2 linked regions of the Blastopirellula sediminis genome follow. Each later gene encodes a partner of the first gene's protein in a complex. Links are inferred from orthologs where the notes say so. Each region holds a gene or a part of one and is shown on either strand. Other genes may lie near its edges.

Region 1 (3,316 bases):
CTCACCCGCGCTACGAAATCGAAAAGACCTACCGCGTTGAAGTGGCGGGCCATCCCGAGCAAGACGCCTTGTCGCAGGTCCGTCGCGGCATTCACTTCGCCGAAGGTTTCGTCAAACCGGTCAGCGTCAGCCTCAAGCGCAAGAACAAACAAAGCACCTCGCTCGAGATCATCCTCGACGAAGGGAAGAACCGCGAAATCCGCCGCTTGATGGCGAAGATCGGCCACAAGGTTTTGCGACTGAAGCGCATCGCGATGGGCCCGCTCCGGTTGGGCGAAATGCCCGAAGGCGCCTTCCGCGAACTAAAGAGCGCTGAGGTGAAGGCGCTTCGCGACGCCGCGTTCGGCGGCCCCGGCAGCAAGCCGAAGAAGTCGCCTGCCCCGCGACCTGCTCGTGGCGGAGAACGAACGCAAAGCGGTCCGACCGGAAAGCCGCCGCGCAAATCGTCGGGGCCTGCGTCGAAAGAGCGTTCGTCGCGCCCCAAGCACTCGGAGGAGCGTTCGTCGCGCCCCAAGCACTCGGAGGAACGTTCGTCGCGCCCCAAGCAAACGGACGAACGACCGCGCAAGTACGGCAAGACGATCGGCGGCGACAGCCGCAGCGGTTCGTACGGCAAGTCGTCGGCGCCTCCGGAGAAGCGACGTTCGTTTGACAAGTCAGGCGGTCGTCCGGCGAAGAGCCGTGGTTTCTCCGAATCGTTCGGCTCGCATGATGACGACGACGATGACGAAGGCCGGCCGATCTCGGAAATGGGCTGGTTCTCGGAAGGTCGAGGTCCCGCGAAGAAGAAGGCGGCGCCCAAACGGGCCGGCGCTCCTCCCAAAAAGAAGTTCGCCAAAACGGGAACCGGCTTTAAGGGCGGTCCGAAAAAAGGCGGGCCGAAAAAGGGTGGTCCCAAGAAAGGGGCGCCCAAAAAGAAGAAGATGACGTACGGTCAGAGCTCGGCCGACGAGACGGCGAAGGGTGGTCGTAAGACGAAACGGGGGAGCGTTCGCACCAAGTACGTCAAAAACCCGGACGCGAAGAAACAGACATTCAATAAGAAGAAGACGAAGCGCCGCAAGTGAACGACAACTGCAACCCGCTCCACGCTCCGTACTATGCCGACCAAGCCGTCCAACTGACGGCCGAAGTGGTCGAGAACGTCCAATTGGCTCGCGATACTTTTCGCGTCCGGTTCGCCTGTCCTGATCTGGCGGCGCGGATCACGCCGGGACAGTTCGTCATGCTTCGTCTGGCCGACATGCAAGATCCGCTCTTGGGTCGACCGCTGGCGATGTACGACGTCTATCGAGACGGCAGCGGCGCGGCGATCGGCATCGACGTCGTTTACCTGGTCCACGGCAAGATGACCAGCAAGCTCGCCTCGTTCAAGCCGGGACAGCGGCTGGAAGCTTGGGGTCCGCTCGGCAATGGTTTCCCAGGTGAGCAGGTCGATCACTTGATCATGGTCGCCGGCGGCATCGGTCAAACCCCGTTCGTCGCGCTCGGCAAAGAATATCTCGGACGTCAGGCGTACGGCAATCCGGCGCGACAAGGCGCCGCGGCCGGCAAAGTGACGATGTGCTACGGCGCTCGTTCGGTTGAATATCTGGCCGGCGTCGAAGACTTCCGCGCTTGCGGCATCGACGTCAAAATCAGCACCGACGACGGTTCGGCCGGGCATCATGGCCTGGTGACCGACTTGCTGAATGAAACGCTCGACCAGTCGACCGCCGGCGTGCAGATCGCGTGCTGCGGACCAGAGCGCATGATGGAATCGGTCAGCAAGATCGCCGCCGAGCGGAACGTGCCGTGCTGGGTTTCGCTCGAGACGCCGATGGCTTGCGGCATCGGCATCTGTTTCACCTGCGTCGCCAAGGTTCGCCAGGACGACGGCAGTTGGGACTACAAACGGACCTGCGTCGAAGGTCCGATTTTCTCATCCGAAAAGATCGAGTGGTAACGACCGCGCGTTATTTCGCTTTGGTCGTTAACGCAAAGTCGATCTGATTCTTCTGATTCGCGGCGACGTTGGCGGATAACTTGCCCGCTCTCCCATACTGCCGCGGAACCATCACAGCCGGCCGGGCCTGACCGGGCGGCGGCTCGTTGGCGATGGTGACGGTATGCTCGCCGATCAGCGCTCCTTGGATGTCGGTGGTGTAGACCAGGTGATAGTAACCAGCGTCGTCGGTGCGGCCGAATGACGACTTGCCTGCGTGAGCCGGGGCGAAGGTGATCGTCGCCGAGTCGGCCGGTTTGCCGTCGACGGTGACGATGCCGGTCACTTCGGCGATGTTGCTAGGACCAGCCGGTTGGCAGCCGATCAGCGGAAACGCAGCGAGCAGTAGCGCGATGATTTGACGTTTCATCGATTGGGTCTCCTGAAAGATCGCCGTGGGCGATGTGCGTGTTTCGAGGAGGCGCACGGCGCGATCTTCGCAGCAGGGCGCCTGAGACTTTTCACGGGCGAACTTAGAATTGACCGACGACGAATCCGTCTTGTCGATTCGCCAGGTTCTCTAGCACGTTGTTGTCGACGTATTCGTCCGGCTTGTGGTCGACCGTCTCGGAGATGAAGTGAACCGAGCCGTCGCAAAAGACGAACTGCACGCCGCCGGGGTGATGGCTGTTAAAGCCCCCTTTGCACCAGAGCGAGTAGACGGCGTTGTTCAGCGGATAGCCGACGCTGCCCAAGGCCTGCGTCGACCACCATGGAAACGCGCCGTCGTTGGGAAAGCCGTATGGATTGACCCCGGCACATTTGCAAAGCCCTCCGGCGACTGAATCGTCATCATCCGGCGCGTCGATGCCGGCCGGTTCGCGAATCGCGGTCGCACGTTCGCCGGCGAGAAACGTGTTGGTCGTGCCATCAAGCACGTCACGCAAGCGAATCACTTCGTCCATCCCAAAGACGCCGTTGAACTGCGGCGTTAGGCCCGGCCAGTTGATCGGCGGCGCCCACCAGGCTCCATGCATCTTGATCGACGAAGCGCAGCCGGCGTAGTTCGCCTTTGCAGGGTTGGTCGAGTCGTTCGGCGACGTTGCGCCGCTGGTGGTGAAGAGGAGACCGTTGCCTCCTTGCGAGACGATCGGGTCGATGTAGGGCCCGCCGATGTCGGAAGGACAAACGAGCGTCGGAATCGGCGTTCGCATGATGTCGATCAGAAATCGCCCGCTGGGGCCGTTGATCGAACTGCCGACGGTAGCCGCTTCGTCGAGACGATTTTTCCCCGGCGCGATCGCGTCGTAAGCGGCTGATTGTTCGAGAAACGGAAAGAGGTGGAGCGTCCAGGACGACGCATTCAAGTCGCCGTTTCCGCCGGGGTTTTGA
Region 2 (3,175 bases), on another replicon or contig:
ACGGCTTTGCAGGTCCGCCCCGAGTCATCACTTGGCTCGTAAGCTCTTTGACAATCGAAACTTACTAAGATTTTCCCACGTCCCAAACGCGAACGATTTTTCGTGTTGTGACGTGACGATCTAGGCGAGAGAATTCGCCTAAGTCGTGATTGATCTTGACTCTAGTGCTTATGACACCTACACTTGGAGCGACGTTGGGGTCGTTTGGTTGGCCCGCAAAACTCGATCAGGAGCCGCGTCGTGACCAAGAAAGAGATAGTGAAGACGATTTCAGAAGAAATTGGTCTCACCCAGCTGAAAACCAAGGAAATCGTCCAAAAGACGTTCAATGCCATCGTTGATACCTTGGTGGAAGATGGTCGAATCGAGTTGCGAAATTTTGGCGTCTTTGAAGTCAAAAAGCGTGCGGCTCGCAAAGCGCGAAACCCGCGTACCGGCGAGAAGGTTTATGTTCCGTCGAAATTCGTCGTAACCTTCAAGCCTGGTAAGGAGATGGAAGAACGCGTCCGCCAAATGGAAGAAGCGGAACGTCGCCGCGAAGAGGCCGAAGCGATGGCCTCGGGTAACCTGGATATGATGGGCGGCTCACCGAGCCCCTCTAACCAGTCTCCTGAACCCCCAACCAATACATTCGCCCCCCCGCAAGGCGATTTCGACCATTGATCAATCGGCGCGTCCTACGTTGACGCGTTCTAAGATCTATCTGTATAAGCGTTTGCCGTGATTGGAGTCGCGGCTGCGCAAAACAAATCACGCTTGTCGGAACCGTAGGACGATTTGGAGTCCTGCGGAGCCACTGCTTCATGGAGGAATGCAATGCGCAAGTTGATCCTGAGCGCCCTGTTGGGCGTCACTTTGATGGCGAACGTCGGTTGCTTCGTGCCGATTTACTCGGCCGACCCCGCGCGTCGTACCAACCAATTGCTCTACACGTCGGAAGATCTGCGCACCGTGCTCGACGAATGGGAACGCATCTGGTTCCTCGATCAGCCGAGCCACATGAAGCCTTACCGTACCCACGGCGGCATCATCTAAGTCGTGAATACGCGGCTTGCGGATATGCGTAGCAAAGCGTGAGCGCGTCTCCCGACAGGGGAGCCGCGCGCTATGGCGCCGCATTGTCGCTAAACGCCCCAGGGGATAGGATGAACGCTCGTCGTTTGATCCGTATCCCCTTGGTCTGTTGATGTCTCTGCCCATGCCTGCCAGCTTGTCGGTCGAAATTGGTTCTCTGCGACTGGCAAACCCGATTCTGGTCGCTTCCGGCACCTTCGGATACGCGCGTGAAATGGCCGGCATGGTCGATGTCGGCCGGCTCGGCGGCATCGTTCCGAAGACCATCACCCAAGCTCCACGGCCGGGGAACGCTCCTTGGCGAACGATCGAAACGACCGCTGGTCTCTTGAATTCGATCGGGCTCGATAACGACGGCATCGACGCGTTCATCGCCCATCATTTGCCCTATCTCGGCTCGCTCGGTTCGCCGGCCATCGTCAGCATCGCCGGTCGCACCTCGGAAGAGTTCGCCCAGATGGCGGCTCGCTTGTCGCAGTATGACGAAGTCGCCGCGATCGAACTGAACATCTCCTGCCCCAACGTCAGCGGCGGGGTCGACTTCGGCATCTGTCCCGAAAGCTGCCGCGAATTGATCGCCGGCGTTCGCCAGCATTGCACCAAGCCGCTTCTCGCGAAGCTGACCCCCAACGTCGCGCGCATCGCCGACGTCGCCGCAGCGGCCGAAGACGGGGGCGCCGACGGCATCTCGGCGATCAACACGCTGCTCGGCATGGCGGTCGATTGGCGACGTCGCAAGCCGCTGCTCGGCAACATCATGGGCGGTCTGAGCGGTCCAGCGATCAAGCCGGTTGCGCTCCGCTGCGTCTATCAGATCGCCCAGCGGGTGAAGATCCCGGTCATCGGCATCGGCGGGATCGGCACGATCGACGACGTGATGGAGTTCCTGGTCGCCGGCGCTACCGCGGTGCAGATCGGCACGGCGAACTTCAACGATCCGACGGTGTCGACCAGAATACTCGATCAGTTGCCTGGGGCGCTCGCCGAGATTGGCGCTTCGTCGGTCCAAGAGATCATCGGCACGATCCAGACCGCGCCGCAGCCGGCGCCAAACGTGGTCGGCTCGCCGGTCGCGTAACGTAGTTTCTATATCCAATCCTTTACTCGCTGTACGTGAATCATGCGCGTTTTGTCCGGCATTCAGCCCACCGGAAGATTCCACTGGGGGAACTACTTCGGCGCCATTCGGCAGTACATCGACCTGCAGAATGAGGAAGCGTCGTACTACTTCATCGCCAACCTCCACGCGCTGACGACGGTTCGCGATAAAACGCAGCTCGAAGAGAACACGCGTGACGCGGCGCTGGATCTGCTTGCGCTTGGCCTCGATCCAAACAAGGCGAGTCTCTTCCTGCAGTCGGACGTGCCTGAAGTCTCCGAGCTCTGCTGGATTCTGATGACCGGCACGCCGATGGGACTGCTTGAACGCTGCGTTTCCTACAAAGACAAAGTCGCTCGTGGAATCAACGCCGGCGCGGGGCTGTTCACCTATCCGGTGCTGATGGCGGCCGACATCTTGGCGTACGACGCCAACATTGTCCCGGTCGGAGCCGACCAGGTGCAGCATATCGAAGTGACCCGCGACCTGGCTCAAAGCTTCAACCATCACTTCGGCGAAGTTTTTGTGTTGCCGCAGGCGAAGCTGCTCGACGCGTCGGCCAAGGTGGTCGGCACCGACGGCGAGAAGATGTCGAAGAGCTACGACAACACGATCGGCATCTTCGAAGACGCCAAAGCGATGCGGAAGAAGATCATGCGGATCGTCACCGACTCTCGGCCGATGGAAGATCCGAAGGATCCGGAGACCGATCATCTCTTCCTGTTGTTCCGCTTGTTCGCCACGCCGGAAGCGCTTCAGGAGATGGCCGACCTCTATAACAAAGGGGGCTTCGGCTACGGTCATGTCAAAAAGGCGTTGGCCGACGCCGCCGACGAATACTTTGGCGAGTTTCGCGCCAAACGCGCAGAGCTGGCCGCGCAGCCGGACAAGGTTCGCGAAATCTTGGGAGATGGCGCCGCCGCCGCTCGCAAACAAGCGGGCGCGGTTCTGCGTCGCGCTCAAGAGGCGTGCGGGCTGATGCCGGCGTAACAGGGCAGGGGA

Evidence for each region.
Region 2: the proteins of LOC68_RS24015 (region 1) and LOC68_RS08270 are in contact, whole or in part, in a crystal structure (PDB 5UE9), measured with the Lactococcus lactis proteins. The link is inferred for Blastopirellula sediminis from one-to-one orthologs. Residues at the interface, in WP_023189152.1 of Lactococcus lactis: Leu4, Gln5, Ala47, Ser48, Met49, Leu50, Leu51, Arg52, Arg53, Met95, Leu98, Arg223, Met224, Ala225, Cys226, Ile228, Gly229, Ala230, Cys231, Tyr232, Ala233, Val235, Glu236, His237, Asn243, His244, Ala245, Lys247, Glu250; in WP_025017116.1 of Lactococcus lactis: Gly25, Phe27, Phe29, Glu32, Tyr33, Lys35, Tyr36, Lys48, Phe56, Thr60, Pro61, Arg62, Val63, Ala64, Glu65, Thr66, Ala67, Ser68, Gly69, Met70, Ile74, Gln77, Pro223, Glu251, Phe274, Ala275, Pro277, Phe278.

What each region holds. Positions count from the first base shown.
Region 1 is NZ_JAJKFT010000010.1:3,029,726-3,033,041, forward strand. What follows is about bases 5-3,004. They hold LOC68_RS24015 (dihydroorotate dehydrogenase electron transfer subunit), read left to right. Parts: upstream 5-1,063; coding sequence 1,064-1,945; downstream 1,946-3,004. Other genes in these bases: LOC68_RS24010 (pseudouridine synthase), read left to right, coding at 5-1,067; LOC68_RS24020 (hypothetical protein), read right to left, coding at 1,956-2,354; LOC68_RS24025 (DUF1559 domain-containing protein), read right to left, coding at 2,458-3,004. Outside these bases: more of pseudouridine synthase, read left to right, coding at 1-4; more of DUF1559 domain-containing protein, read right to left, coding at 3,005-3,316.
Region 2 is NZ_JAJKFT010000004.1:1,117,637-1,120,811, forward strand. Bases 317-3,175 are described here. They hold LOC68_RS08270 (dihydroorotate dehydrogenase), read left to right. Parts: upstream 317-1,198; coding sequence 1,199-2,152; downstream 2,153-3,175. Other genes in these bases: LOC68_RS08260 (HU family DNA-binding protein), read left to right, coding at 317-663; LOC68_RS08265 (hypothetical protein), read left to right, coding at 817-1,035; trpS (tryptophan--tRNA ligase), read left to right, coding at 2,195-3,163. Outside these bases: more of HU family DNA-binding protein, read left to right, coding at 241-316.